DNA from 3 places in the Mesorhizobium sp. RCAM 05104 genome. Region 2 is predicted to be linked to each of the others. Evidence: predicted binding sites of a transcription regulator. Region 2 holds the regulator's gene; each other region holds the start of a gene.
The links. The regulator LexA, encoded in region 2, represses DNA repair genes until DNA is damaged. The targets are predictions, from matches to a motif close to TGTTCNNNNTGTGTTCNG.
Positions count from the first base shown of each region.

Region 1: the regulator LexA is predicted to act here: its motif matches at 2,786-2,803, upstream of ruvC (crossover junction endodeoxyribonuclease RuvC).
Region 3: the regulator LexA is predicted to act here: its motif matches at 5,335-5,352, upstream of AC56QP_RS19015 (metallopeptidase family protein).

Region 1 is NZ_CM185033.1:4,276,814-4,286,755, reverse strand. Features, by position in the region: gene AC56QP_RS20990 (metallophosphoesterase) at 1-309, opposite strand, end outside; gene ruvB (Holliday junction branch migration DNA helicase RuvB) at 520-1,557, opposite strand; gene ruvA (Holliday junction branch migration protein RuvA) at 1,601-2,221, opposite strand; gene ruvC (crossover junction endodeoxyribonuclease RuvC) at 2,235-2,744, opposite strand; gene rcdA (protease adaptor protein RcdA) at 2,965-3,498, opposite strand; gene AC56QP_RS20965 (hypothetical protein) at 4,023-4,403, opposite strand; gene AC56QP_RS20960 (DUF2269 family protein) at 4,739-5,290, shown strand; gene AC56QP_RS20955 (sulfite exporter TauE/SafE family protein) at 5,345-6,115, opposite strand; gene AC56QP_RS20950 (Lrp/AsnC family transcriptional regulator) at 6,258-6,737, opposite strand; gene AC56QP_RS20945 (DMT family transporter) at 6,870-7,775, shown strand; gene AC56QP_RS20940 (PH domain-containing protein) at 7,845-8,453, shown strand; gene AC56QP_RS20935 (thiamine phosphate synthase) at 8,538-9,185, shown strand; gene AC56QP_RS20930 (tetratricopeptide repeat protein) at 9,145-9,942, shown strand, end outside.
Region 2 is NZ_CM185033.1:6,946,502-6,956,443, reverse strand. Features, by position in the region: gene AC56QP_RS33950 (molybdopterin molybdotransferase MoeA) at 1-66, shown strand, start outside; gene AC56QP_RS33945 (hormone-sensitive lipase) at 114-944, opposite strand; gene AC56QP_RS33940 (AMP-binding protein) at 1,263-2,888, shown strand; gene kynA (tryptophan 2,3-dioxygenase) at 2,885-3,721, shown strand; gene kynU (kynureninase) at 3,726-4,973, opposite strand; gene AC56QP_RS33925 (GntR family transcriptional regulator) at 5,136-5,870, shown strand; gene lexA (transcriptional repressor LexA) at 6,252-6,992, shown strand; gene AC56QP_RS33915 (ComEC/Rec2 family competence protein) at 6,986-9,448, opposite strand; gene gltX (glutamate--tRNA ligase) at 9,550-9,942, shown strand, end outside.
Region 3 is NZ_CM185033.1:3,891,422-3,901,363, reverse strand. Features, by position in the region: gene AC56QP_RS19040 (ATP-binding protein) at 1-644, opposite strand, end outside; gene AC56QP_RS19035 (response regulator) at 635-1,327, opposite strand; gene AC56QP_RS19030 (DUF4153 domain-containing protein) at 1,331-2,872, opposite strand; gene AC56QP_RS19025 (HpcH/HpaI aldolase/citrate lyase family protein) at 3,416-4,306, shown strand; gene AC56QP_RS19020 (DUF1737 domain-containing protein) at 4,407-4,613, shown strand; gene AC56QP_RS19015 (metallopeptidase family protein) at 4,804-5,226, opposite strand; gene AC56QP_RS19010 (LysE family translocator) at 5,363-5,995, shown strand; gene AC56QP_RS19005 (ImuA family protein) at 6,107-7,168, shown strand; gene AC56QP_RS19000 (DUF6504 family protein) at 7,110-8,585, shown strand; gene AC56QP_RS18995 (error-prone DNA polymerase) at 8,582-9,942, shown strand, end outside.

The DNA.
Region 1 (9,942 bases), 2.7 Mb from region 2:
CCGACCCGTCACCAGGCGCATGCCGGCAATGTAATCGCCAAGCAGCACGATCAGGTCGGGCTGCAACGCGTTCGTATCGTCAACAAGCGAAGCGATCCGCTCCGGCGTCATCCATGGCCGGCAGGCATGGATGTCGGCAAGCGCAACGATCCGCAGCTTCGACCCTGCCGGCCAATGCGGTGGCGTCAACGCATAGCGCTTCACATGCGTCAACAGCATCGGCTCGATGCCGACCGCATAGGCGCCGAACGCGGCGGCGGTCAGGAAGGACCCGCCGAGGAAGCGCAGGAACCCGCGTCTGGTTATCATTGCATGGCTCCGGCACTAAGGATCTCGGCGGCGTGCCGCAAGCCTCCGATAAAATCCATGATTGCGCCGGCAAGTCGACGAGGCTGAGGAGATTTTGCGCAGGACGGTCACGGATGCTTGATCGCCGCCCTGAAGCGGGCCGCTCAAAAGGGACCTCGGTTTCGAGCATGCACAAAGCGAAGAGTGAACCTGTGCCCGATCGCCCGGGCACTATTCTTCCTGGAACAGGTTGATCTGCTGCTGCGCCAGATCCTTCGGCGCGTCGAGGCCGAGATGCCGCCAGGCATTGGCGGTCAGCATGCGGCCGCGCGGCGTGCGCTGGATGAAACCCTGCTGGATCAGATAGGGCTCGATGATGTCCTCGATGGCGTCGCGCGGCTCGGACAGGCCGGCGGCGATCGTCTCGATGCCGACCGGCCCGCCGCCGAAATTGCGGGCGATCATCGAAAGGTAGCGACGGTCGAGTGCGTCGAGGCCGAGCGCATCGACCTCCAGCCGGGTCAAGGCTTCGTCGGCGATCTGGCGGTTGACATGGCCATCGCCGGCGACGGACGCGAAATCCCGCACGCGGCGCAGCAGCCGGCCGGCAATGCGTGGCGTGCCGCGCGCGCGCCGCGCGATCTCCAGCGCGCCGTCGTCGCCGAGCGGCATTTGCAGGATGCGGGCGCCGCGCCGCACGATCTGCTCCAGTTCCTCGACCGAATAGAAGTTGAGCCGCACCGGAATGCCGAAACGGTCGCGCAGCGGATTGGTCAGCAGCCCGAGACGCGTGGTGGCAGCGACCAGGGTGAAGCGGGCCAGGTCGATCTTGACCGAACGCGCCGCCGGTCCCTCGCCGATGATCAGGTCGAGCTGGAAATCCTCCATCGCCGGATAGAGGATTTCCTCCACCGCCGGGCTCAGCCGATGGATCTCGTCGATGAACAGCACATCGCCTTCTTCGAGATTGGTGAGCAGTGCGGCGAGATCGCCTGCCTTGGCAATGACCGGGCCGGAGGTCGAGCGGAAATTGACGCCGAGCTCGCGCGCCATGATCTGCGCCAGCGTCGTCTTGCCGAGACCGGGTGGCCCGACGAACAGCACATGGTCGAGCGCCTCGTTTCGGCCCTTGGCGGCCTCGATGAACACTTTGAGATTGGCCCGCACCGCCGCTTGGCCGACAAAATCGTCGAGCGTCTGCGGCCGCAAGGTTTGCTCGGCATCCTCGCCGCGTTTTTCGGGCGCAATCAGGCGGGGCGACAGGCTCATGCTGCCTTCCTTGCACATGGCAGGGAACCGGACAAGCCAGCTCTCACCGCGCCAGTTCCTTCAGCCCGAAGCGGATCAGCTTCGGCGCATCGGCATCCTCGCCCGCGGTCTTCAGTGCCGCCGCCACCGCATTGGCCGCGGTGTCGCGCGAATAGCCGAGATTGACCAGGGCCGACACGGCATCGGTGATCGGCGCCGACGCGACGCCTTCGCCGAGCTCCTGCTTCAGGCCGATGGTGCCCGAGGCAGAGCCAGCATAGGCAGGCGCCTTGTTCTTCAACTCGGTGACGATGCGCTCGGCCACCTTCTTGCCGACGCCGGGCGCACGCGAAACCATGGCGATATCACGCAGTGCAATGGCATTGGCGAGATCGGCCGGCGCCAGCGTCGACAGGATGGCCAGCGCCACCTTGGCGCCGACACCTTGCACATTGCTCATCAGCAACCGGAACCACTCGCGCTCCAGCTGCGACTGGAAGCCGTAGAGGCGCAGCATGTCCTCGCGCACATAGGTCTCGATGAACAGCACCACCGCTTCACCGGGCGCCGGCAGCGCCGCCAGCGTGCGCGCCGAGCAATAGGCGACGTAGCCTACGCCATGGATATCGACGAGGCAGTGGTCCTCGTCGATCTCGTCCAGCGTGCCCTTGAGCTTGCCGATCATGCCTGATGACCCCTCACGCCAGCATTGCCATCCGGTAGGCCACGCTCTGCCGGTGATGCGCATGGCAGATGGCGATGGCCAGCGCGTCTGCGGCATGTTCGGTATCGAAAGTGGCCTTCGGCAACAGCACTTTCACCATCATGTGGATCTGCTTCTTGTCGCCATGGCCAACGCCAATCACCGCCTTCTTGACGGCGTTGGGAGCATATTCGGCAACAACAAGGCCGGCACGCGCCGGTACCAGCATGGCTATGCCGCGCGCCTGGCCGAGCTTCAGCGTCGCCACCGCGTCCTTGTTGACGAAGGTCTGTTCGACCGCCGCTTCGTGTGGCATCGCGCTGTGCAGGATTTCGGCGAGCCCGTCATGCAGCTGACACAGCCGTGTCGCCAGCGCCGCCTTGTCGTCGGAGCGCACGGTGCCCGAGGCGACGAAGCGCAATGAATTGCCGAGGCTCTCGACGATGCCCCAGCCGGTGCGCCTGAGCCCCGGATCAATACCGATGATGCGAATCGCTTCCCCCATCCGCCAACTTTACCTCCGGCGGACAGCGATGCCAGTGAAATGTGAACAAACCAGAAACAACAACGCTCGCAACAGCCGCACAGGCTGTTTGAGAACGCGCTCTGGCGAGGCAGATGGGGTGGTTTCGAGAACCGGCGCGAAGCGTACTGAAGTCCGCCAAGCACCGGATGCGCGGAAAACCGCGTCAGGCGTCCGTCAGAGAGAGTCGTGATGCCGGCTATCAGCCGCGGGCGAAAGCCGTGTTCAACAGGCTGATCTGGTCGGAAACCGGGTTGGGGCGGCGGCCCATCGGTTGCATGTCGACCACGGCGCCATCGCCATAGATCTCTTCATCCATGCGACGCACCAGTGCCTGCAGGCGAAGCGAGCGGTTGACGAGGTCGAGGAAATCCTTGGGCAGTTCGGCCCAGCCGGCGGCTTCGTCATTGGCTGAAGCGGTGTCGAGACGAACCTTGGACTTTTCGGAAGCAACCTGATCGCGGGTCATCTCGCCGGAATTCGCCGCGCGCTGCAGAAGCAGCCAGGACGCAACCTGCATCAGCCTGGTGGTCAGCCGCATCGATTCGGCTGCATAGAGCGTGGCCGCCAGTCTGGAAAGTTTCTTCGCTTCGGCCCGGCCCTTGCCGTCGAGATACTCGGCCGCTTGCTCGACCAGGCCCATGCCTTCTTGGTAGAGCGGCTTGAAGGATTGCGAGAAAACCCGGCGCTCCGCCAGCTTGACGGTTTTCGCACTGCCCTTCGAAGGCTCGTTCATTGCTACGCCCCTGCACTTGCAACCGGCCATTCGGCTTATTGCCGATACCCCCGGCACCCTGATGAGTGAAGCTTGAAAATGCGCTTCGTCACCGGTGAAGGCAAGCACATGTTTAACAGAAGGTTAACGGCGATCCGATGTCGGACGCCCCTGGGACGCGGACAAAAAAAGAGCCGCGGATAAGGCGGCTCTCAGGAGTTTAACAGGGAGGCGTCAAACAAAGTGGCTCCAACCACTCGGTAAGAATCCAGATCACTGGATGAACATAGTAAACACCTGTAAAGCTTAATGGAGCCTTAACCGCGCGATTGTTTTTTGACCGAACCCCGCCGTTCTGTGCCGTAACAGCACAGAAACGGACCCCGCTTCAGGTTCGGAGCCTGTTTCGAAAGTCGCTCTGGCGAGTCATAGGATGGGGGTTTCGAGAGCCGGAGCGCAGCGGACATTTAAGTCCGTAAGCCCCCGGAAACACAGAAAACACCATCAGATGGCCGCCAGAGTAGAGTTTCAAACAGGCTCTCGGTTCAGGCCGTCTTCCAGACCGCCGGCAAGGCGATGAAGGCAAACAGCAGCATGGCAGCGTAGAAGCCCATCGAAGAGGCCGCCACCAGCGGTTCGATCGCGGCATTGCCGGCAAGCAGGAAATACAGGCCGATCAGCAGGCCGATGCCGCTGATTGCGGTCAGCCAGAAATGGACGACGGCGACCGTCTTTTGCCCGACCGCTGGAAACAGATGGTAGAAGAAGGCGAACACCGCCGACATCAGCCATCCGGCGACCATCGTGTGAGCGTGGGTCGGCATCTGGCCATGATCATGGCTGATCGCCATGTGCAGGCCGAGCGCCATTCCGCACAGCGCATAGATGACGGCCAGCGTGAAGAAATTTCGTGCTACCCCTTGCATAATGTTCCCCCGAATTGCCTTTTCCCGTCTGCGGGAATGGGTTGATCGTCAGGCGATTGTTTTCGCCACCGGGCTCCCGGCATCGGCGCACTAGCATCGGCAATGTTTCCGGACGATGTCGCGCCAACCCCTCCCGACACTTGATGTGCTAGCAGAAAACCAGGTTGCGTGCTCGCTATCTCGGCGGCTTCGTTCGCCGGGCAGGAGGCTGAAACAGAGCCGGCTTTTTCGCGACATCGTTCCGAAACAGCGGCGGCGCTAAACGCCCGCTCCTCTGACGGCAGGTGCAAATCGTGCCCCCGCCGCAACCCACCAGAACACCCCAGGAGCAACCCATGGATTGGTATTCCATCGTCAAATTCCTCCACGTCGTCTCGGCCATTCTGTGGGTCGGGGGCGGTTTCGTGCTGTTCCTGCTCGGCGTGCTTGCCGAGCGCGCGGGCAACATCGAGGACAAGTTGCAGGCGATGCGCGCCAGTGGGCAGCTGGGCGGCAGGTTCTTCGCGCCGATGTCGATGCTGACCCTGATCTTCGGCCTGATCATGTGCGGCTTCTGGGTCGGCTTCTCCGATCTGTGGATCGTCATCGGTCTCGCCGGCTACGCGACAACCTTTTCGATCGGCATGTTGATCTTCAAGCCGACCGGCGAACGCATGGGCGCGATGATCGCCAAGGAAGGCATCACGCCCGCGGTCCTTGCCATCGGCCAGCGCATGATGAGCGCAGCGCGCTTCGACTATGCTGTGATGCTGGTGATCATCGCCGACATGGTGCTCAAGCCGACCGCGCATGACATCGGCATCCTCGCCGGCATGGTGCTGGTCGTCGTGGTGGGCGCCATGCTGGCCTTCGGCGGCAACCGTCGCCTCGTGCCGAGCGCCGCCTGACGGCGCCGTGATGGTAGGGGCGGCTGTGCAGCCGCCTCACCTTCTTGCATCAGGTTACATCAGGCCGGCGATGCCGTCCCACAACAGCTTCACCGCCACGACCGCCACGGTCGCGTAGGTGAAAGGGTAAAAGGTTTCCGGCCGCATCCGCCGCACCAGCCACGCCCCGGCGATGGTCGACAGCGGCGCCAGCGGCATCAGCACCGCCGACGCCGTCAGATTGGCGGTGTCGAACTGGCCGAGCGCGAAATAGGGCACCAGCTTCAGCGCATTGGTGGCGGCAAAGAAGATCGCGGCGGTGCCCGACAACACCTTGGGGTCGAGCCGGATCGGCAAGGCGTAGACCTGGAAGGGCGGGCCGCCGACATGGGCGACGAAGCTGGTGAAGCCGGCCACGATACCCCAGACGGCGGCGGCCGCGCGGTTGGGTGCGACCGCATGGTCGGCGCCATGACGAAACTGCAGATAGAGCCAGCGCAGGACGAAGATGATGGCGACGGCGCCGACGATCAGCCGCACCGCCTCTTCGGTGACGAGCGCGGCCGTCAGCCAGCCGAGGCCGATGCCGATGACGGCGCCCGGCATCATGTCGACCAGCATCTTGCGATCGTAGACGCCCCACCATGCCCATACCGACACGATGTCCATCAGGCACAGGATCGGCAGCAGGATGGCCGCCGCCTGCACCGGCGGCATGGTCAGCGCCATCAGCGGCACGCCGACAAAACCCACAGCGCCGCCAAAACCACCCTTGGACAGGCCGACCAGAATGACCGCCGGTATGGCGGCCGCGTAGAACCACGGATCGAGAAACAGGCCTGACATGGGGAGGGGCTGGGCTGGAGGGAAGGCGCGTCGACGCTTGAATAACCCAGAATCTTGAGCGGAGCGACAGCAAATATGAACGTGGCCGCGGCATCGTGGCTGCGAAGGCTCGCTCGGCAGCCGGGGACAGCGTTCTGCCGGCTCAGGATGCCGGCAGAACCCCTGCCCGGTCACGCGGTGAAGCTGCATCGAGCGGTGGCGGCCGCCGCCGGATCGGCTGCGCCTTGATGATCGCGGTGCTTGTCTCGGCCTTGTCGGCGATGCGGTCAAGGATCCCGTCGAGGTCACCGATCGAGCGCACGAACAGCCGCGCGACAAAGCAGTCATCGCCCGTCACCTTGTCGCATTCGCCGAACTCCGGGATCTCCTCGATCAGCTTCTGGACGATATGCAGCTTGCCCGGCAGGGGCCGGATGCGCACGATCGCCTGCAAGGTATAGCCAAGCGCCAGCGGATCGATCTCGACGGTGAATGCCCGGATGACGCCGCGCTCCTCGAGCCGGCGAAGCCGTTCCGAAACGCTTGGCGACGACAGCCCGACTTGGGCAGCCAGTTCCTTTAACGAGGTTCGCGCATCCTTGACCAGGATTTCGAGCAGATGTCGGTCGAGATCGTCCAGCATTTTACATTTCTCATAATTCCGCAGCCATGGCCTAATATAATTAGGTCATACAGCCATACCACCTCTCCAATCAGATAGAAAGCCTCGGCACCGCATGAGATCATGCCGGCTCAACGGGTTCGGAGGTTTGTTGTGAACGACACGGTGCGCGGCACGGTCGAAATGTCGGCCGCTATGGCGATCCTGGGAACGATCGGATGGTTCGTCGTCCTGTCCGGCCAGCCGATCATGGATGTGGTGTTCTGGCGTTGCGCTTTCGGCGCGCTGACGCTGCTCATCATCTGCGCCGGCCTCGGCTTGCTGCGCGACCGGCTATCGCTGCGCGTCATCGGCCTTGCCGCGCTCGGCGGCGTCGCCATCGTCGTCAACTGGCTCCTGCTTTTCAGCGCGTTTTCGCGAGCGTCGATTTCGATCGCCACCGCTGTCTACAACACGCAGCCCTTCATGCTGGTCGGCTTTGGCGCGCTTTTCTTCGCCGAGCGGTTGACCCTGACGAAGCTGACCTGGCTGGCCATCGCCTTCGCCGGCATGGTGCTGATCGTGCAGGCCGCTCCTGACGCCGGCGATGTCGGCTCGAACTATTTCGCCGGCATCGTCATGGCGCTGGGCGCGGCCTTCTTCTGGGCCGTCGCCGCCATCGTCACCAAGAAGCTCAAGGGCACGCCGCCGCACCTGATCGCGCTCATCCAGGTCTGTGTCGGCGTCGTCATGCTGGCGACCTTCGCCAATCTTTCGCATCTTCCCGCCGACCCTTGGAGCTGGGCCGTGCTGGCGACGCTCGGCGTTGTGCACACCGGGCTGATGTACATCCTGATGTATGGCGCCATCCAGAAGCTGCCGACGCATCTGCAGGGCTCGCTGTCCTTCATCTATCCCGTCGTCGCCATCCTGGTCGATGTCACCGCCTTCGGCCATCGGCTGCATCTGAGCCAGATCGCCGGCGCCGCCGCCATCCTGATCGCCGCCGCCGGCATGAATCTCGGCTGGACGCTGTGGACGTCAAAAACGCCGGTGCAAAATCCTCAAGCCAGCAGATAGAGCGCTGCCGATTTGCAAGGCAAGCAGGACTCATGCAATGAAAGTCCAGGCGCATGCGATGGGTGTGGCGTGGACGTCGGGACCTTTCAGAAACGGCTGTTGCCTCGCGAACGCATCTTGTGGAGCGGTCTTCCCGCGCAGGGCGTATTGTTCACCGGTCGCGACATGTTTCTCATCCCGTTCAGTCTGCTTTGGTGCGGGTTTGCAATTTTCTGGACTTATATGGCGACAAGGCAAGGTGCGCCGCTTTTCTTCGATGCGTGGGGCGGGATGTTCATCTGCATCGGGCTGTTCTTTGTCTTTGGCAGGTTTGCGCTCGACGCATGGTTGAGACGACGTATCTCTTATGCGGTCACGGACAAGCGCATTCTCATCATGCGCACCGCCCCTTTCTCCAGTTTCACATCGATCGATCTGGAGCGTCTCCCCGATATCCAACTGAGCGGCGAGGGAGCAAAGCGTGGCAATCTGCGTTTCGGGGCAGCGTCATCCCTCTTCGGAAACCCCGGGATGGGTGGTTGGTCCCAGTCTCGCTATCAAGGTTTTGGCGGCTGGGCTCCGGCTCTTGACCCGGTTCCGCAATTTCTGGGCATCGAGGATCCGTCGAAAGTCTTCGACATCGTAACGAAAGCCAGCAACGCCCTTCGCTCCGATCGCCGGTCGTCGCCTGACAGCTAGCGCCTGTTCAATCCCGGCACTTTGCTCTATGCCGCAATCCAACCATCTTCGCCCGGCATAGGCGAAACCCGGGATCGAAGAACCATGAATGACGCCACGCCCCCCAATCGCTGCCGCATCGTGCTGATCGCGCCGCCCGGTGTGCCGGCGGCCCGTATCGCGGCCGCATTCGACGGTGGCGACGTCGCTTCGTTGATCCTGCCCGAGAACGGCATGGACGAAGCTTCCTTCCAGGCCTTTGCCGAACAGGTCGTGCCGGCCGCGCAGGCCGCGGGCGTGGCCGTCATCATCGCCGGTGACACCCGCATCGCGGGGCGTGTCCAGGCCGATGGCATCCATGTCGAGGTTTCCAAGGCCGAGCTCGCCGAGACGATCGAGCATTTCCAGGAAAAGATGATGGTCGGTGCCGGCGGCGCCAAGAAGCGCGACGACGCACTGGAACTCGGCGAGACACGGCCTGACTACATCTTCTTCGGCCGCTTCGGCTACGACAACAAGCCGGACCCGCATCCGCGCAACCTGTCGCTGGGTGAATGGTGGGCGCAGATGATCCAGATCCCTTGCATCGTCATGGCAGGATCCGATCTTGCTTCTGTCGAAACCGTGGCCGCCACCGGCGCCGAGTTCGTCGCGCTGTCGAGCGCGGTGTTCGCCGACGGCGTCGACCCGAAAACAGCGGTCGCTCAAGCCAATGCGCTGCTCGACGAAACCGCGCCGCGTTTCGAGGATTGACGTGGCTCTGGCGAGGCTTCCCTTTCAGGCCCTGCTTGCGGCGGTCATGATCCAGGCCGCCGCCGCCGAAACGATTCCCTTGCCGCAGCCCAAGCCGGAAGTCGGTGTGCACACCGACAAACCGATCGACAGGCCGCTGCCGCAGCCCGCCACCACGACCGAGCCGGCTCCGCTGCCGTCGGCCGACGCCATCAATCCTGACCGCTTCGGGGCCAAGCCGGCCGACGCCGCCTACGGCGCCTTCCAGCGCGGGCTTTACAAGACGGCCTACAACCTCGCGCTGATCCGCGCCCAAAACGGCGACCCGGCGGCGCAGACGCTGGTGGCCGAGATCCTGTCGCGCGGGCTGGGTGTGCCGCTGAATAGCGCGGAAGCGGCCAAATGGTATGCGCTTGCCGCCGAACAGGGCGTGCCGGAAGCGCAGTTCCAGTATGCGCTGATGCTGCTCGACGGCCGCTACGTCAAGAAGGACGAGAAGGGCGCCTATGCGCTGATGCAGGCCGCCGCCGAAGCCGGCAACCGGCTGGCACAGTTCAATTTCGCGCAGATGCTGGTCCAGCAGGACCCCGGCGACGCCGGCATCGCCAAGGCGGTTTCCTACTATGAGCGCGCCGCCGCGACCGGCCTCGCCGACGCGCAATATGCGATGTCGCAGATCTATGCCAATGGCGTCGGCGGCAAGCCGCGCGACGATGCACAGGCCAGGCGCCTGCTGGCGCAGGCCGCGCGACAGAACTACGACACCGCGCAGATCGAT
Region 2 (9,942 bases):
GTGCGGCCGCCATTTACCCCCGCGGCCGCGGCGGGCGAGGCTTGCAGCGTGCTGATGCTACGTTGAATGAATCCAACATAAGCCATTAACAACAATACGAAAATGATCTCGTCCTATTCCGAGATCAAGGTCCGGGTCAGCGGATGAGCCGGACTGGCAAGGCCGTCGACAATGCTGTAATGATGCTGGTCGGGCTCGACCACGGTGCTGGTCGTGGCGCCAAGGCCGGTCCAGATGTTGGCAAGCAATGCGTTCTGGCGCAGGAACTCGGCGCGCTCGCCACCACCGGCCCAGCAGGTGATGCGGACACCATCCATGGGGCGCAAAAGAGCCGGGCTCTCGGTCAGCGCCTCATGTTCATCGATCGCCAGTGTGGCGTTCATCTCGGTCAGCATGATCGGACGCAGGTCATGGACGCCTGAAATCGACACGACGTGGCGGATACGCCGCGCGACATTGGTCGCCAGTGGCGTGGTTGTCGTCACCATCCGGCTGGCAAGATGTCCGCCAGCCGAATGCCCGGTCAACATCAGCGGTCCGTCGACCATTTCTGCCGCCTTGGCGATCGCCGCCCCGATTTCCCCGACGATGCCGGCGATGCGTGCTTCCGGGCACAGCGTGTAGGAGGGCATCGCCACGGCGAAGCCGCTGCTGACCGCGCCATTGGCGAGATGCGACCAGAAACTCTTGTCGAACGCCATCCAGTAGCCGCCATGGATGAACATCACCAGCCCCTTGGGCGTGGCGCTGGGAAGGAAGAGATCGAGCCGATTGCGACGTCCGTCGCCATAGGCGATGTCGAGCCGTGCCCGGCCCTCTGCCGAAAGTGCATTGCGAAACGCTTGCGCCGGTTCGACCCAGGCCGCCGGCCAGCGGTCGCTGCCGGCGATGTTCGCGCCGTTGGCATAGGCGCCGTCCCAATCGACAATGTGACGCTCGAGCACTGGCACCCTCCCCCAAACGGCATCGTTTTTCAGCGCTAGCAATGGCCACCGCAGCGCCTTGCGTCAATGCTTCCACGCAAAACATTTTAGGCTTGAAACAAATTTCGACTGATGCGATCCTGCCTGACGAACAGCCGACAAAATGGGAGGTCTGCTGTGCGGCCCGAACCCTGCGGATGCTCACCCTGTCCGGGTTGGCGTCAAGCGAGGTGCGACCGGCGGCACGAAGCCTCCTCTTAAAAAGCAGGACCTTCAGATCCACCATATCCGGCCAGGCGCCTCGCGCACTGGCCAGGCAGCAGACGGGATAGCGGCGACATGCTAGGGCCTTCAGCGCATATCGACACGTTCACGCGCGATCACCTGCCGCCGCCGGAGCAATGGCCGGACTTCCTGCTCGACGGTTTTGATTATCCCGAACGCCTCAACGCCGGCGTCGAATTGACCGACAGGCTGGTCGAGAAAGGCCTCGGTGACCACACCGCGCTGATCGGCAACGGTCGCCGCCGCACCTACAAGGAACTGTCCGACTGGACGAACAGGCTGGCCCATGCGCTGGTCGAAAATTATGGCGTCAAGCCGGGCAACCGGGTGCTGATCCGTTCGGCCAACAACCCTGCCATGGTGGCTTGCTGGCTGGCTGCCACCAAGGTCGGCGCCGTGGTCGTCAACACCATGCCGATGCTGCGCGCCGGCGAGCTTGCCAAGATCGTCGACAAGGCGGAAATCACCATCGCGCTCTGCGACACCAGGCTGATGGACGAAATGACCGCCTGCGCCAAGGACAGCGCGTTCCTCAGACAGGTCATCGGCTTCGACGGCACCGCCAACCATGACGCCGAACTCGATCGCGCGGCCCTCGACAAGCCGGTTATCTTCACCGCCGTCAGCACCGGCCGCGACGACGTCGCCCTGCTCGGCTTCACCTCCGGCACGACCGGCGTGCCGAAGGCGACGATGCATTTCCACCGCGACCTGTTGATCATCGCCGACGCCTACGCCCGAGAGATTCTCCAGGTGACGCCGGACGACATCTTTGTCGGCTCGCCGCCGCTCGCCTTCACCTTCGGCCTTGGCGGCCTCGCAATCTTCCCGTTGCGCTTCGGCGCGGCGGCGACGCTGCTCGAACAGGCGACGCCGCCCAACATGATCCATATCATCGAGACCTACAAAGCAACCATCTCCTTCACCGCGCCAACCGCCTACCGCGCGATGCTGAAAGCCATGGATGAGGGCGCCGACTTGTCATCGCTGCGCGTCGCCGTTTCGGCCGGCGAGACGTTGCCAGCTCCGGTTTTCGAAGAATGGACGCGAAAGACCGGCAAACCGATCCTCGACGGTATCGGCGCCACCGAAATGCTGCATATCTTCATCTCCAACCGCTTCGACGACATGAAGCCGGCGTCGACGGGCAAGCCCGTGGGTGGCTACGAGGCGCGGATCGTCGACGAAGAGATGCGCGAGGTGCCGCGCGGCGCGACTGGCAGGCTGGCGGTACGCGGGCCGACCGGCTGCCGCTACATGGCCGATATCAGGCAGAAGGACTATGTGCGCGACGGCTGGAACCTCACCGGCGACACCTTCACCCAGGATGAGGGCGGCTTCTTCCATTTCGCCGCGCGCTCCGACGACATGATCATCAGCGCCGGCTACAACATTGCCGGGCCCGAGGTCGAGGCGGCGTTGCTGTCGCATCCTGATGTCGCCGAATGCGCGGTGATCGGCGCCGCAGATGCCGAACGCGGCCAGATCGTCGAGGCGCATGTCGTGCTGGTCCAAGGCGTGGCGCCTGATGCCTTGACCACCAAGCGCCTGCAGGACCATGTCAAGGCAACGATCGCCCCCTACAAATACCCGCGATCCGTGAAATTCATCGCCGCCTTGCCCAAGACCCAGACCGGCAAGATCCAGCGCTTCCGGCTGCGCACGGAGAAAATCAATTGAGCGAGCCATACGATCCGGCGTCCGAAGGCGCACAGATGTCGTTCACGGAACGCATGTCCTACAGCGACTATCTGCACCTGGAGAAGGTGCTCGACGCGCAGACGCCTTTGTCGTCCGCGCATGACGAGATGCTGTTCATCATCCAGCATCAGACCTCGGAACTATGGATGAAGCTCGCGCTTCACGAGCTCGGCGCCGCGATCCGCTCCATCCGTGCGGACCGTCTCGAGCCGAGCTTCAAGATGCTGTCGCGCGTCGCCCGCATTTTCGAGCAGTTGAACAATGCCTGGGACGTACTGCGGACGATGACGCCCAGCGAATACACCGAGTTCCGTGACGCGCTCGGCCAGTCCTCGGGCTTCCAGTCCTGGCAGTATCGCGCCATCGAATTCACGGCCGGCAACCGCAACCCGGCCATGCTCGGCCCGCACAAGCACCGGCCGGACCTCAGCCGGAAGCTGGAGGCGATCCTGGCCGAACCATCGCTCTATGACGAAGCGCTGCTGCTTTTGGCGCGCGACGGATTCGACATCGGCGCCGACGCCAGGCGCACGGACTGGCGTGAGACACGCACCGAGAACGAAGAGGTTCTGGTGGCATGGCAGACCGTGTACCGCGACCCGCAACGCTACTGGATGTTCTACGAGCTGGCCGAAAAACTGGTCGACTTCGAGGATTATTTCCGCCGCTGGCGCTTCAACCACGTCACGACGGTCGAGCGCATCATCGGCATGAAGCGCGGTACCGGTGGCACGTCGGGCGCGTCCTATCTGAAGAAGATGCTCGAGGTCGTCCTGTTTCCGGAGCTCTGGACGGTTCGCACCCGGCTCTGACTTTTCAGGTGACGGCCGTCTTCACGGCGAAGCGGGCATCCTGCCAGGCGCCGGTGCGCAGGATATCCTCCAGCACCTCGACCGCCTGCCAGACATCCTTGTAGCCGACATAAAGCGGCGTGAAGCCGAAGCGGATGGTCGACGGCGCGCGGAAATCGCCGATCACGCCGCGCTCGATCAACGCCCGCATCACCTGGTAGCCATGCCGATGAAGGAACGAAACCTGGCTGCCACGCTCATTGCCATTGCGCGGACTTTCGAGTTCGAGGCCGTAGGCGCCGCATCTGGCTTCGACGAGCTGGATGAACAGCTCGGTCAACGCAACGCTTTTCTTGCGCACCGCCGCCATATCGACCTCGTCCCAGAGATCCAGCGCGCCCTTTAGCGCCCGCATCGACAATACCGGCTGCGTGCCGCACAGGAACCGGCGGATGCCGACGCCCGCCGCATAGCCCTGTTCGAAGGCGAAAGGCCACGCATGGCCCCACCAGCCGCTGAGCGGCTGGCGGGCATCGCCATGGTGGCGCTTTGCAGCATAGATGAAGGCCGGCGAACCGGGGCCGCCATTGAGGTACTTGTAGGTGCAGCCGACAGCGAAATCGGCATTGGCGCCGTCGAGCTCGACCGGCAAGGCACCCGCCGTGTGGCAGAGGTCCCAGACGATCAGCGCGCCGGCTTGATGGGCCTTGCGCGTCAGCGCCGCCATGTCGCGCAACTGGCCGGATTTGTAGTTGACGTGGTTGACCAGGATGACAGCGACGCGCTCATCGATCAGCTCTTCGATGGTTGGCGCATCGACGCCCTCGAGCCGCAGCACAGTGCCCGGTCGCGTCGATGCCACGCCTTCGGCCATATAGAGGTCGGTTGGAAAGCTGTCGCCCTCGGCGACGATGACCGACCGGTCTGGCCGCATGCCAAGCGCCGCGTGAAGCACCTTGTAGATGTTGATCGAGGTCGTATCGCAGACCACCGTCTGGCCAGCCGCGGCGCCGATCAGGCGTCCGAGCTGGTCGCCGAGCGCGACCGGCATGTCGAACCAGCCGGCGGTGTTCCAGGCACGGATGAGGTCGTGCGCCCATTCTTGTGTCGCGGCCTTCTGGATCTCGTTGAAGACGGCCGGTGAAGCGGCACCCAGCGAATTGCCGTCGAGATAGATCACCCCTTCCGGCAAGACGAAGCGATCGCGCATGGAGCGCAGCGGATCCGCGGCATCCATCGCCTCGATTGTTGCGAGATTGGGAATTGCATTCATGATCGATGTCCTCCGCGCACAGGCACGTCCAAATGAACACGACAGGTGAAGTCGGCCGACCGATCATGCGCAGTCTGCCGGATTGTGTCAAATATTATATATAATTTACACCATGGAAGGCTTTCATATATAATCTGGCGTCCAGTGCGTGGGATGGCAACGATGTTGGATGAAGGACACTCGAAGACTGAAGCGGCCTACAGGCTGCTGCGCCGCGATATCCTCACCACCCGCCTGAGGCCCGGCGCGCCGCTCAAGCTCAGCACGCTGCGCAATAGCTATGGCATTGGCTGGACGCCGTTGCGCGAAGCGCTGTCGCGACTGGAGGCGGAGCGCCTGGTGACTTCCATCAGCAATCGCGGCTTCGCCGTCGCTGCGGTCTCGCGCACCGAACTCGAAGATCTGTCACGCGCCAGGCTGGTGATTGAGCTGCCTCTGCTCCAGGAATCGATCGAGAAAGGCGGCCATCAATGGGAAGATGCCGTCGTCACGGCCCACTACCGGCTGTCGCGCTGCAAGACGGCGGTTGATGACCCTTCAGATGAAGTGGTCGACGGATGGGACGAAAAGCACGAGGCTTTCCACGCGGCGCTACTCAGCGCGGCAACATCCCCCTGGCTGCTCAACTTCCAGTCCACCATCGCGGATCAGTTGCGTCGCCATCATCGCTTCCTGGGCCTTGCGCCAACCTTGCGGGCGGCCACCGGCCAGTTGCATGGCTATGAGGAGGCCATGGAGGCGTTGCGCCAGGCTGTCGCGATCGAACATCACACCGCGCTCATGGAAGCAGCGCTGGATCGTGACATCGAACGCGCGAAAGCGCTGATGACGGTGCACATCGGCTATACGCTGCATGTCTATGTCCATGCCGGTGACGGCAGCCCAAACAAGCGGTGAGGTAGACGAACTGAGGCAAAAGCCGACATAGGAATTTCTCGGGCAAGAGTTGGCGTTTTGGCTTCGTTTCGTTCACGGCGGGCGAACGATTGGTGAAAGTGAAAAAGCAGCTTCCCGACGTCTCTGGGCGATTGAGGCCAAGCCTCGGCACACGCTGGTCCACAGGCCGTTAACCATAACAATTTCAACGCGTGCAAGTGCACTGTGGCGGCGGCCGGCCGGGGATCACGGCCCGCTGCCAGGCGCCAAATAATTTCAGCCGTCTTAACAAATTCACTAAACTTTAAACGGTTGCGGAACACAACTGGAACAGATAGTGTTTGTTCTGGGTTTGTTTTTCGATTCTGGTTCAAACCTTCGTTCAATGCCTCGGGGGCCGCCATGCTGACGCGCAAGCAACATGAACTGCTGATGTTCATCCATGAACGGCTCAAGGAAAGCGGCATTCCGCCATCCTTCGACGAAATGAAGGAAGCGCTCGATCTCGCTTCAAAATCCGGAATTCATCGACTGATCACGGCGCTCGAGGAACGCGGCTTCATTCGCCGGCTGCCGAACCGGGCGCGCGCCCTGGAAGTGCTGCGGCTGCCCGATTCGATCGCGCCCGGCCTCAACGCGGCGCGCAAATTCTCTCCAAGCGTCATCCAGGGCAGCCTCGGTCAAGGCGGCGGCCTTGGCCGGCAGATCAAGCCGGCGTCTTCACGCATGCCCTCGGCCGGCAATGACGACGACGTGGTCTCCGCGGTGTCGATCCCGGTGATGGGTCGCATCGCCGCCGGCGTGCCGATCGACGCCATCCAGCATCAGACGCATTCGATCTCGGTGCCGCCGGACATGATCATGGGTGGCGAGCACTATGCGCTGGAGGTCAAGGGCGACTCGATGATCGAGGCCGGCATCTTCGATGGCGATACGGTCATCATCCGCAATGCCGATACCGCAAGTCCGGGCGAGATCATCGTGGCACTGGTGGACGACGAGGAGGCGACGCTGAAGCGGTTTCGCCGCAAGGGTGCCTCGATTGCCCTCGAAGCCGCCAATCCGGCCTACGAAACACGCATTTTCGGACCGGACAGGGTCAAGGTGCAAGGCAAGCTCGTTGGGCTGATCAGGCGCTACTGATCAGTGCTGGTGACCGCCTTTTCAGGGTTGCGATAGGGCGGCAGGCCCCTCGCCTCGCGTGAGAATTTGCGCTGGGTGTGCCAAGGTCGATATGGCCTGTTCACAGCGAAGCTGACCGTTGCTGGCATGATTGCCGATCGACGATCGAAGAAGACGGCCGCACTGCCTTTGCGGGCGAGTTGCCGCTTGGTGATGACCAGAACCAGCGGATTGTGACAGGGATCATAAGCTGTCGCGTCATTGATGACGATCAGTTCCGCGAAGCCGCAGGCCTTCCACGCGTCCTTGCGATCCTCGACTTGCGCAATGATAGCGCCAGACGGGTGCCTTGCGAGACATACGCCGGCGGTGCAGTAGAAAGGCGCTCCCGGCGGCAGTTCGGCGGAATCCGCGATGTCGAATTGTCCGTCTCCCTTGTCGAACACCTCCGGCACGACGACGGTTTCGGATGCCAGTGCGCGTTTCCAGTTGTCGACGGTGAATTCGTTCGGACGCGCCCGGCTGACCGCGAGTTCGCCGCCGCCGATCGGCAGCGCCACTAGCCTCGCGTCCTCCGAGATCAGCACATCCGGCGCGCGCGTATCCGAAACGGTCAACAGGCCGGCAAGCGCGAATGGCAGAGCCAGGAGCCGCAGCCACGTTGTCGCCATCGTCGCGATGACCAGGGCGATCGCCACCAGCAGCACGGATTGCTGTGAAATCAACCCGACGGCATCGATCGGTGAGCGTTCCGAGATCCACGCCGACAAGGCGATCATCGCGGACAGGCCTTTGCCCATCACATAGAGGAAGGGACCGTCGACGCCGAACGGCATCGCCAGCGCGCTGAGGACGGCGAAAGGCATCACAACCAGCGAGACGATCGGCATGACGGCCAGATTGGCGAACAGGCTGAGCGGCGACACGCGCTGGAAATGCCAGATGGCGAAGAGCGCCGTCGCGCTGCCGGCGATGATGGAGGTCATGGCAAGGCCACCCATCGCCAGCAGGAATTTTCGCGTCAGGAAACTGGGCAATGACCGCTTTGGCGGCGGCGGTCTCGTCTTTCCCGCACGATGATCCGACCAGCCGGCATAGGCACCGACCAGCGCCGCGGTCGCGGCGAACGACATCTGGAAGCTTGGGCCGACCACCTCATGCGGCGACACCACGATCACGGCGATCGCCGAGATTGCCAGATTTCGCATGGTCAGTGCCGCGCGATCGAACAGCACGGCAATCAGCATCACCGCCAGCATGATGAAGCTGCGCTCGGCGGCAACGACGACGCCCGAGATGATGAGATAGGCGGCGATCGAAAAAAGTGCTGCGGCTGCCGCGTATTTCTTGACCGGCCGGCGCGCGGAAAAGTCCGGAAACAGGGCGAACGCGCCGCGCAGCAAACCCATGATGGTGCCGGCGACCAGCGCCATGTGCAGTCCGGAAATGGAAATGATGTGATAGATGCCGGTCCGCCGCATCGCTTCGTTGATTTCATCGGGAATGCCGGCGCGCACGCCGACGATCAGCGCAGCGGCGATTTCGCCTTCGGCGCCACCGACGCTGCCCCTGATATGGTCTGCGATGGCTTCGCGGGCATTTTCTACCGCCAAGGAAAGACGGGCCACCAGCGGCATGTCGTCGTTATCGGCCGCGACGATCCTTGGATTGCCAAGGAAGAAGCCGCTGCCGCCTATGCCGGAGAAATAGCTGTCGAAAGAAAAGTCGTAGCTGTTCGGGCGCACCGGGCCGGTTGGCGGCAACAACTTGGCATAACCCGATATCAGGGAGCCGGCGGTCGTTTCGGCCGGTATCTTGCGTGCCGAAAGCCGAACGCGTTCCGGCATATAGCGTAATTTCGGCCGTGCGGTCGACGTCACGTCGATGGTCAGCCGAATGCGGCCGCTCTCCATCTGGTCGAGCGAGACGACGCGGCCGGTGACTTGCGTCGAGATCTCCGAGCCCAGCATCTGAGTTCCGGCCCGCCACGTCTCGACCTTGCCGGCAAGAAAGCCCAGCGCGCACAACAATGCTGCCATGAAGCACAGATGGGTCTTCGGCCAGGGACGCGAGACAAGCGCACAGAGCCCCGCGAGGGCGACAACCGCGACGGGTTTTGCAAAGTCAGGCTCCGTCGCCAGGGAAAAGTAGCCGACCGCTCCGCCAGCCAGGCAGACCGGCACCAGCAGGAAGGCAATGCCTCGGTCAAGTTCGAGGTCCGCCGCCACTGCCGCGCTATGGCGCAGGCGAGGCAGCGAAACCCGACGGAATTGCCGGTGCAGGCGCAGGATCGCGCCGGCTTCTGCAACCGGAACGGGATTGGAGACATCCGCCTGTAACGGATGGTCTCCGGGGCTCGGCACGAGGGGCAATGACGATGGCAGCGAGGTCGGCGGAGGCGTCGCAAACAGGGACCGTTCGCTGACGCCAATGGCGGCGTCCTCGCCCTGATCCGAGCCCCAGCCTCGTCCAGCCATCGGGTCTGCCCCTTGCGCCCTCGACACCCTATGCTACATGAACGCGCAACGCGCGAAAGTCCGCGCATCCACACCCGCTTCAGCCGTTTCCCGAGAGTTCCATGCCCGACAAGGTCGTCACCCGTTTTGCCCCCTCGCCCACTGGCTTCCTGCATATTGGCGGAGCCCGCACGGCGCTGTTCAACTGGCTGTATGCAAAGCACACCAGCGGCATCATGCTGCTGCGCATCGAAGACACCGACAGGGAGCGTTCGACCGACGCTGCGACCGCAGCCATTCTCGACGGGCTTTCCTGGCTCGGTCTGACCTGGGACGGCGAGCCGGTGTCGCAGTTCGAGCGCGCGCCGCGCCACCGCGAGGTGGCTGAAGAACTCGTGCGCATGGGCAAGGCCTACTACAGCTACGAGACGCCTGCGGAACTCGAGGCGATGCGCGAGGCCGCACGCGCCAAGGGCCTGCCGCCGCGCTACAATGGCCAGTGGCGCGACCGCGCC
Region 3 (9,942 bases), 3.1 Mb from region 2:
CTGGTGCCGCGGCTGACAGAATAGAGCGGCGGCGTGGGCTGGTCGGGAATGCGCAGCCTGAGTGCGCTGGCATAGCGCCCGGCGAGCGCCTCGCGCACCTCCTCGGCCTCGCCAAGCGACTGCCCGACCTCGTTGCGCCCGGCAATGACGACGCCTTTGGGGTCAAGCAGCCGGAAGCCGGCCAGCGTGGTTTTCTGCGTGGCGTCGAGAATGCCGGACAGGCGCGCGCCGATCACGGCGAAGGCAGGATCGGCAGTGGCAGCGACCGCCGCCGGCCGTGTCGGAAGCACATAATCGGAGGCCAGATCGAGGCGCGGTTCGATCGGCCGATAGCCCGGGTCGATACTTCGGCCCGGGTCGACGCTCCGGCTCGCGCTTGCGTTTGCCTGCGGCATCGCCGCACCGAGTTTTTCCTGGGGGATGCCGGCGTCCCGCACGTCCTGCGCATAGATGGCGGCGATGGCGGCACCTTGCGCGATCAGCTCCGCTTCGGTCTGGCGGATCAGCTGGTTCTCGTAGAGACGGAAGAAGAACAGGCCGACCAGCGGCAACGCCATCACCATGATCAGGATGGCAACGACGACCGTGGCGAGACGCGGCCGCCACTTGCGGCCAATCCATTTGCGCGAGGTCGTCAGCCGCATCGGCCAAGCCGGAAGCCGACGCCATGCACGGTCTCGATGACATCCGGGCAACCCAACGCCGCCAGCTTGGCGCGGATGTTGCGGATATGGCTGTCGACGGTGCGGTCGGCGACATGGACCTTGCCGGCATAGGCACTGGCCATCACCGCGTCGCGGTCGAGCACATGCGTAGGCCGCGCCAGAAACCCCTTCAGGATCGAGAACTCGATTCCCGTCAGGGCAAGCGGCTTGCCATCGAAGCTGGCGGCGTGGCTGACCGGCGCCAGGGCTAGCTTGCCGTGCGCGAACTGCCTGTCGTCGGCCGGTTCGGCCGGGGCCGGGCGGGCGCGCCGCAGGATGACGTTGACGCGGGCGACCAGCTCTCGCGGGCTGAACGGTTTCGTCACATAGTCGTCGCCACCCATTTCGAGCCCGAGGATGCGGTCGATCTCCTCGTCGCGCGCCGACAGGAACAGCACCGGCACGTTGGATGTCTGCCGCAGCCGCCGGCAGACCTCCAGCCCATCCATCTCCGGCATGCCGATGTCGAGCACGACCAGGTCAGGTGTGCGCCGTTCGACCGCCTGCAGGGCGGCGGCGCCATCGGAAACGGCTGAAGTCTTCATGCCGGCCTTTTCCAGCGCGAAGCAGATCACTTCGCGGATATGCGGATCATCGTCGGCGACGAGGATGTGATGCGGCATGGATCAGCGGCCCGGCAAGGAAGGTTGCGGAGGCTGAGGAAGCACGAGCGACCCCTTGCTGTCGAGATATCGAAGCAGGCGCCAGTCGCGAAAGCTCCAGGCCCGCCAGTTCTGCTGGACGGTGCGATACCAGTCTTCGTCACTGGCCCGCAATCCTTCAAGTTCGCGGACAGCGCCCGCGGCAGGCGTTTTGCCCTGATGATCGAAGAAACGATCGAGCGCCGGAAACGCGCCCGGACCGAGCGAGCGCAGATACCAGGCGTCGAGGGTAATGCCCTGGCCGGTCATTTCGAGGGAATGGTCGACATTGTAATTGGCGATCGTTGCTGCGAAGTTGATGAAACAGCAGGCATAAAGCGTCGCCGATAACGTCAGAAGATTGGCGGACAGCAGCCATTCATTGGATTTTCCAAGCGCGATGCGGGCGATGATCAGGGCAAGGCCGGCCGCCACCAGCCCCATCCAGACGAAAGCGGCGACGCGCCAGTAGGTCAGCGCATAGATGCCGATATAGAGGTCGAGGCGCAGGATCGACGAGATGACCAGCATGATGTTCTGCGCCACCCAGGCATAGACCAGCCGGCGGATGACCGGATCGGCCGATGTCGTGCTGCCGGGCCGCAGCGCCGCCAGCACGAAGCCGGCGGCAAGCAGCGCGGTGACGACCAAGGGATAGGCGCCGCGATGCGCATAGGCGGCGTAGCTCAAGCTGTCGGGAAGGGCGGCCCCGCCCCACAGATAGGCGGCGTCGAGTCCGGTCTGCAGCGCAAACAGCATGTTGAAGATAACAAGCGCGCGAAGAATGGCCGCCTTGCCGAACAGGATATCCTCGATGGTGGTGACGGTTCCCTCGGACCGAGCGCTAATATCGGCCGCTGCCGCGCGCGGGACGCGGCGAAAAAGACGCGGCAGGCGTGGCCGCAAGAAGGCCCAGACGCCGGCGAGCACGAACAGCCAGAAGGCAATCCGCGCCAGCTGGATGAGATCGAGCAGCTTCAGAAGGTCGATCAGCGACAGCCAGTAATCGATGACCGGATTAGCGGCGCCGAACAGCGCCAGGAAGACCGCGCCCAGGGTCAGCGGCATCACCCAGACGGCGAGCGCCGCCAGGCGGACGCGGCGCCGGCCGGACCATCGCGCCGTCTTGCGCCAGCGGATGAAATCGCCAACGAGCCGGAACGGCGCCGCAAGCAGGAACAGCGCGGTCTGGCCGGCAATGCGGGCGATGCTATGTCGCAGCCGGCCGCTAAGCGAAAGCGCGAAGACGATCATCGCCGCAAGCGCGACCGACACCGACAGGCCGCAGACATTCTCCGTGAGCGGCAGCAGCGCGACAAGCAGAGCGGCAGGCTTGATCCACAGCCTGCCGTCGCTGAAGGCGGCGGGATGCACGGCGACGACGGCAGCGGCAATCAGGATGGCGAACAGGAAAACCGTGATGCCGGCGGGCTGGCCGTAGAAGAGGAAATCCGCAAGTGCTGCCAGCAGCACGGCAACACCGAAGCGGCTGCAATAGCTCGGCGCGGCGGTAAACAATGATGTCATGACCTGACCTTCCTGATCGCTTCCGACCGCATTGTCGGCGGGCTCCTGCGGACAAAGGGAATGAGAATCGCCGTGGGATTCGCGCGCGGCGGATCGACCAGCCACCAGCCTTCGCTGCGCAATCGGTAGGGCAGGGACCAACGGGGTTTTGCTCGCTTGTGCATGCCGCCTGTCTCGCAGGCCGGCCAGGAAACGATTGGGCGGATTGGAGGAGGTTTTCCGCAAGCGTGTGCAGTTTTCGTGCAGGGGCACGCTTTACTGCTGGTGTACTGCCCGCCCTCCTTTCCGAGCGTTGGCGCTGCCCCTCACCTGCCTGCCGGCATCCTCTCCCCGTAAACGGGGCGAGGGGCGCTCGTCGCCGCTTTCGCCAATCATCAGTGTTGCAGGAAGGGAGCCGAGGTTGCGGCCAGCCTCTTTCGCCCCGTTTACGGGGAGAAATGCCCGGCAGGGCAATGAGGGGCGGTGCCAGCTTTCGCGATTGGCCCGTCTCAGGTACGGGTCGGACGGCTTGCCTCCACCAACCGCACGCGGCATAGATCAGGCATGGAACCCTATCGCCCGCGCCGTTCAGTGCTCTACGTCCCGGCCTCCAACGACAAGGCCTTGGCCAAGATCGCGCGGCTTTCCTGCGACGCCGTCATCATCGACCTCGAGGATGCCGTCGCCCCGGCCGACAAGGTTGCGGCGCGCGAAAAGCTGGCGGGGATTTTCGCCAGCCGCCCGGTTGCCAACCACTTTGGCCACCGCTGCGAGATGGTCGTGCGCGTCAACGCGCTGGCCAGCGAATGGGGCGCCGCCGACCTGCTGGCCGCGGCAGGTTGCGAGCCGGATGGCATCCTCTTGCCCAAGGTCGACGCACCGCGCGACCTGCTCGAGGCCGGCGATGTGCTCGACGACAATTTTGCCCCGGACAGCGTGAAACTATGGGCGATGATCGAGACGCCCAAGGCACTGCTCAACATCGGCACCATAGCTGAACTTGGCCGGGATCCGGCCTCGCGTCTGGTTTGTTTCGTTGCCGGAACGAATGATTTGGTCAAGGATACCGGCGTGCTGGCGACACCCGACCGGCGCTATCTCGTGCCGTGGCTGATGCAGATGGTGCTGGCGGCGCGTGCCGGCGGTCTCGACATGCTCGATGGCGTCTCCAACGATTTTCGCGACCTCGAAGCCTTCGCCCAGGAATGTGTGGAAGCGGCCGCCATGGGATTCGACGGCAAGACCCTCATCCATCCGGCCCAGATCGAGGCGGCCAACCGCGCCTTTGCGCCGTCCACTCAAGCTGTGGCCGAGGCGCGCCTGGTCAGCCAGGCCTTCGCGCTTCCGGAGAACACCGGCAAGGGCGTGATCGCGCTGAATGGCAAGATGGTCGAGCGGCTGCACCTGGCGCAGGCTGAAAAACTGCTGGCGAAGGCAGCCGCCATCGGCGCATGATCCCGAACCGAAGGTCGGCGAAGCAAGAAGCGGGAACCGGTTTTCGGAAAAGATCATGCTCGAAACAAAGAAGACAGAGCACTCACGACAGGACTGAAAAATGAAACTCTACCGCTTTCTGACCGGCCCGGACGACGCCAGCTTCTGCCACAAGGTGACGGCGGCGCTGAACAAGGGCTGGCACCTGTTCGGCTCGCCGACCTATGGCTATGACAAGAAGGCCAAGGCCATGCGCTGCGGCCAGGCCGTGGTCAAGGACGTCGAGGGCCAGGAATATGGGCCCGATACCAAGCTCAGCGACTGGTAGAGTTTGCAAAGCGCCAACGCAGGCTGTGTCGAGATTCAGGTCAGGCCGAGTCGGAGTCGAAGACGGGCGCGAAGCGACCAAACTGGGTGGTGCCCGAGAACCGGAGCGGAGCGTACTTTTGGGTACGTGAGCACCGGAAGCGCAGGGGACCGCCATTTGCAGGCCGGCATCACCTGAATATCGGCACAGCCTATTCCGCCGCCTCTTCGATCCGCTCCATATCATCGTCCGACAGGCCGAAATGATGGCCGATCTCGTGGATCAGCACATGGGTGACGATGTCGCCCAGCGTTTCCTCGTTTTCGGCCCAGTAGTCGAGCATGGCGCGGCGATAGAGCGTGATGCGGTTCGGCCCTTCGCCGGTCTGCGGATTCCAGCGTTCGGCGATGCCGCGTCCTTCGAACAGGCCGAGCAGGTCGAACGGCGTTTCCAGCGACAAATCGTCCATGATCTCGTCGGTCGGGAATTCGGCGATCTGGATGATGATCTCGCCGGTCAGCTTGCGGAACTCCTCCGGCAGGTGGGCGTAGGACTCCAGCGCCAGGAACTCCAATTCCTCCATGGATGGCGAGAACTGGTCGTGCCAGGTGCGGGTCTTGTAGATGCGGGCCATGCTTTGTCCTTTGAACCCGGCATATAGGCTTTCGCGCCGGAATCGGCAAATGACGCGGCAATTCCTGTTTCAGCGCCTTTGCCGCTGCCGGGGAATCGCGTACGGGTCAGTTCCGGCCATGTACTAGGGAGCTCTCATGCCGGACCTTTCCACAATTGGACTTTTCGCGATTGCTTGCCTCGCTCTGACCGCGACGCCGGGGCCGGACATGCTGTTGATCGCCTCCCGCAGCGCCAGCCAGGGGCGCGCCTCGGGCCTGGCGACCTATGCCGGCATCGCTGCCGGCACCTATTGCCATGCGCTGGCCGCCGCCTTCGGCCTGTCGCAATTGTTCCTTGCCGCGCCCATCGCTTACGACATTGTGCGTTATGCCGGCGCGGCCTACCTCGCCTATCTCGCCTGGAAGGCATTCCGTTCCGCCGGAACGGCATTTGCACCGGTCGCCGGCCTGCCGCGCTATTCGCAGGCCCGCATCTTCCGGCAAGGATTGCTGACCAATCTGCTCAACCCGAAGATGGCGCTGTTCGTGCTCGCGCTTTTCCCGCAGTTCGTGCGCCCTGAGGCCGGCTCCGTCGCGGGCCAGATCCTGGTGCTGGCGACCGTCCTCAACCTGATCGGGCTGGTGATCAATGGCCTGGTCATCCTGACCGCCAGCCGGATCGGCGCGGCCTTGTCGAAGCGCACGCGGTTTCGGCGAGCGCCCCAGATCCTGCTGGGAACCGTGTTTGCAGGGCTTGCGGCACGGCTGGCGTTTGGCGGCCAGCGCTGAAGCAGGCAACCGCGGAGGAATAAATTCCTTGTGACTCTGCTTGACTCTTGGGGCACCCTCTGGAATCTATAGGAACATAACAGGAACAATTGTGAGTGGAAGCTGACCGTCATGGCGATGACCGCCGTGGCGCGGGAGACTGTTTTTGCCCTGCGCCGCCAGATCGCGAAGATCGAGGGAACGCTGCCCGAGCGCCTGCAGGCGCCGGCTGGCGCGCCCCTTGATGCCGATGTCAGCGCCGATCTCACCCCCAACACCGATCTTACAATCGTCCGGCGCGGCATTGCCGCGGCGTTGCCGGATGCCTTCCTGCCCACCGGCGTCGAGCGGCTCGATGCCGCCCTGAGCGGCGGCCTGCCGAAAGCCGCCCTGAGCGAAATCCATGGCACGCAGACCCGCGATGCCGGAGCCGTCGCCGGCTTCGCTCTGTCGCTCACGAGCCTGATCCTCAAGCAGGCGCAGGGGCTGCCGGTGCTGTGGATCGGCACGTCGGAGATTTTCCGCGAGGCCGGCTTTCCCTATGCCAGGGGGCTTCGGGCCTCGTTCGGCATCGAGCCCGAACAATTGCTGTTTTCCGAGGCGCCAAAACTTGTCGATGCGCTGTGGGTCGCCGAGGAGGCCGCCCGGATGACGGCGCTCGCCGCCGTCATCCTTGAAATCCGCGGCAATCCGCAGCGGCTGGACCTGACCGCGACGCGCCGGCTGCACTCAAGGGCGCTAGGTGCCGGCCGGCCGGTGTTCCTTCTGCGGCAGGCGGCCGAGCCCGAGCCGACGGCGGCACCCGTCCGCCTCATCGTCGCGTCGGCGCCGGCAACACCGCGCGACACCATCGCCGGGCCGCTCGCCGGCTCGATCGGCCGCCCGGCCTTCACCGTCACCATCGGCAAGAGCCGCACGGCCCTGCCTGGACAATTCACACTGGAGTGGAACCCCGATGAACGCGCATTCGACGAAAGAGCGGGCGACGAAAGAAGGGGCGAGGAAAGACAGAAAGAACGGGCAAAGGATCCTGTCCCTGTGGTTTCCCTATCTGGCAGCGGAAAGGATCCTGCGGCAGCGTCTGGGGCGGTCCTGGCGTTCCCGGCCCTCGGATCACCTGCCGCACCCACCGCTCGTGATCAGCCACCGCCAAGGCAACGCGCAGCGCATCTCGGCCCTCGACGAGCGGGCTGAGGCGCTGCACCTGAAGCGCGACATGGGCATCGCCGATGCGCGCGCCATGCATCCGTCGATCGACATCGTCGAGGCCGATCCGGAGGCTGACCGCCGCCTGCTTGAAGGTCTTGCCGACTGGTGCGACCGCTACACCCCGCTGGTGGCGCTGGACAGTGCCGACGGCCTGTTTCTCGACATCACCGGCTGCAGCCATCTGTTCGGCGGCGAACGCGCCATGCTGGGCGACATCCTGTCGCGCTTCTTCCATCAGGGTTTTGATGTCCGCGCCGGGCTTGCCGCCACGCCGGGCGCGGCCTGGGCCGCGGCACGGTTTTCCGGCGACCGCATCGTGCCTTCCGGTGAGGAGGAAGCGCTGCTGGCGCCCTTGCCGTTGGCGGCGCTGCGCATCGAGCCGGCGACCCGCGCCAGCCTGGAAAGCGTCGGCCTGCGCACGGCGGGCGCCGTCATGGCCGCACCACGCGCGCCGCTCGCCCGCCGTTTCGGCGCCTCCTTGCTGCTGCGCCTCGACCAGGCGCTTGGCCGTCTCGACGAGGCTGTTTCGCCGCGCCTTCCCGTCGCGCCGCTTTCGGTCGAACGCCATCTGGCCGAACCCGTCACCCTGACCGAGGATATCGAACGGCTGGTGGGCATGCTGGCGACGACATTGAAGACCGACCTCGAGCGTCGCGGCGAGGGCGCCAGGACGCTGGCGCTGCTGCTCTTTCGCGTCGACGGCGCCGTCAGCCGCATCGCGCTCGGCACCTCGCGGCCGCTACGCGAACCGGTGCTGATCCAGAAATTGTTCCATGAACGGCTGGCCGCGCTCGAGCAGGATATCGATGCCGGCTATGGCTTCGATCTCGTCCGGCTCTCGGTGCTGGCGGCGGCCACCTTCGACATGCAGCAGGCCGACCTTGCCGGCGAGACGACCGACGACGGCGCCGATATCGCGCTGTTCGCAGACCGCATCCGCGCCCGGCTCGGCGATGGCGCGGTTTTGCGGCCGGTCACCGTCGAAAGCCATCTGCCGGAGCGCGCCGTCGCCACGATCCCCTTCACCGAAGCCCCGCGCCGGACCACGCCGCCGAAGAAGCCGGACCGGATGCAGGCGCCGGTGACCGTCTTCTCGCCGGAACGGCCGATCCGGCTTTTCCGCTCGCCCGAACCCATCGATGTGCCGGCCACCGAAATGCCCGAGGGACCGCCGCTGAATTTCCGCTGGCGGCGCGCGCTCTACCGGATCACGCGCGCCGAGGGGCCGGAACGCATCGCCGCCGAATGGTGGCATGAAGCCGCGAGCGACGAGGCGGCATCGACACGCGATTATTTCCGCATCGAGGATGCCGACGGCCGCCGCTACTGGCTCTACCGGCAAGGCCTCTATGGCGGCTCCCAGGTGCCGCCGCGCTGGTTCATGCATGGTGTCTTCGTATGAATGCGCTGACCGTCATTCCCTATGCCGAGTTCGGCATCCAGTCGAATTTCTCCTTCCTGCGCGGCGCCTCCAAGCCCGAGGAGCTGGTGGTCGCGGCCAAGCTCATGGGCTTCTCGGCGATCGGGCTTGCCGACCGCAACACGGTGGCAGGCGTGGTGCGCGCCTGGCAGCAGGCCAAGGTCGAGGCGCTTTCCTATCACCCCGGCTGCCGGCTGGTTTTTGGCGACGGCACGCCGGACATTCTCGCCTATCCGCGGGACCGCAAGGGCTGGGGGCATCTCTGCCGCATGCTCACCCAGGCCAATCTGCGCGACGAAACCGAAAAGGGCGCCACCCTTCTCCAGCGCGGCGATCTGCTCGAATGGGGTGACCTCATGTCGCTGGCGGTCCTGCCCGATCTGTTGACGGGCGCGCAGGACAGTCTCGCTCTGCTTCGCCAGCTCAAGGACCGTTTCGGCAGGAACCTGCGGCTTGGCGTCTCGCCTGACTATGCAGGCAATGACCGTTTCCGCATCGAGCAGGCGGCAGCACTGGCGGAGATCGCCGGCATCCCGCTGATGGCGACCAACGACGTCCTCTACCACACGGCGGAACGACGCCCGTTGCAGGACGTGCTGACCGCGATCCGCCTCAACACGCCCGTCGCCGAGGTGGGGCTGCAGCTGGCCGCCAATGCCGAGCGCCATCTGAAGCCGCCGATGGAGATGGCGCGCCTGTTCCGCCGACATCCGCAGGCACTGGCCGAGACCTTGCGCTTCGCGCAGGAGCTGACCTTCTCGCTCAGCGACCTCCAGTACAATTATCCGGATGAGCCGACGGAATCGGGCCTCGGCCCGCAAGCCGAGCTCGAAAGGTTGGCGCGGGAGGGAGCGACCAGGCGTTTCCCGGGTGGTGTCCCGGCCAGCGTCATAAAACGCATCGAGGAAGAGCTCGCTCTGATCGAGCGTCTCAACTACGCGCGTTACTTCCTGACCGTCTACGACATCATCAAATTCGCCCGCAGCCAGAACATCCTCTGCCAGGGCCGAGGCTCGGCTGCCAATTCGATTATCTGCTTCTGCATCGGCATCACCGAGGTGGGGCCGGACAAGATCGATACGCTGTTCGAGCGCTTCATTTCCGAGGAGCGGAACGAGCCGCCCGACATCGACGTCGACTTCGAGCACGAGCGACGCGAAGAGGTCATGCAGTACATCTATACGAAATACAGTTCCAAACGCACCGCGCTTGCCGCCGCCGTCATCAGCTATCGTGGCCGCTCGGCGCTGCGCGAAGTGTCGAAGGCGATGGGCCTTTCGGAGGATGTCCGGGCGTCGCTGTCCGGCTCGATCTGGGGCTGGTCGACCTCGGAACTCGG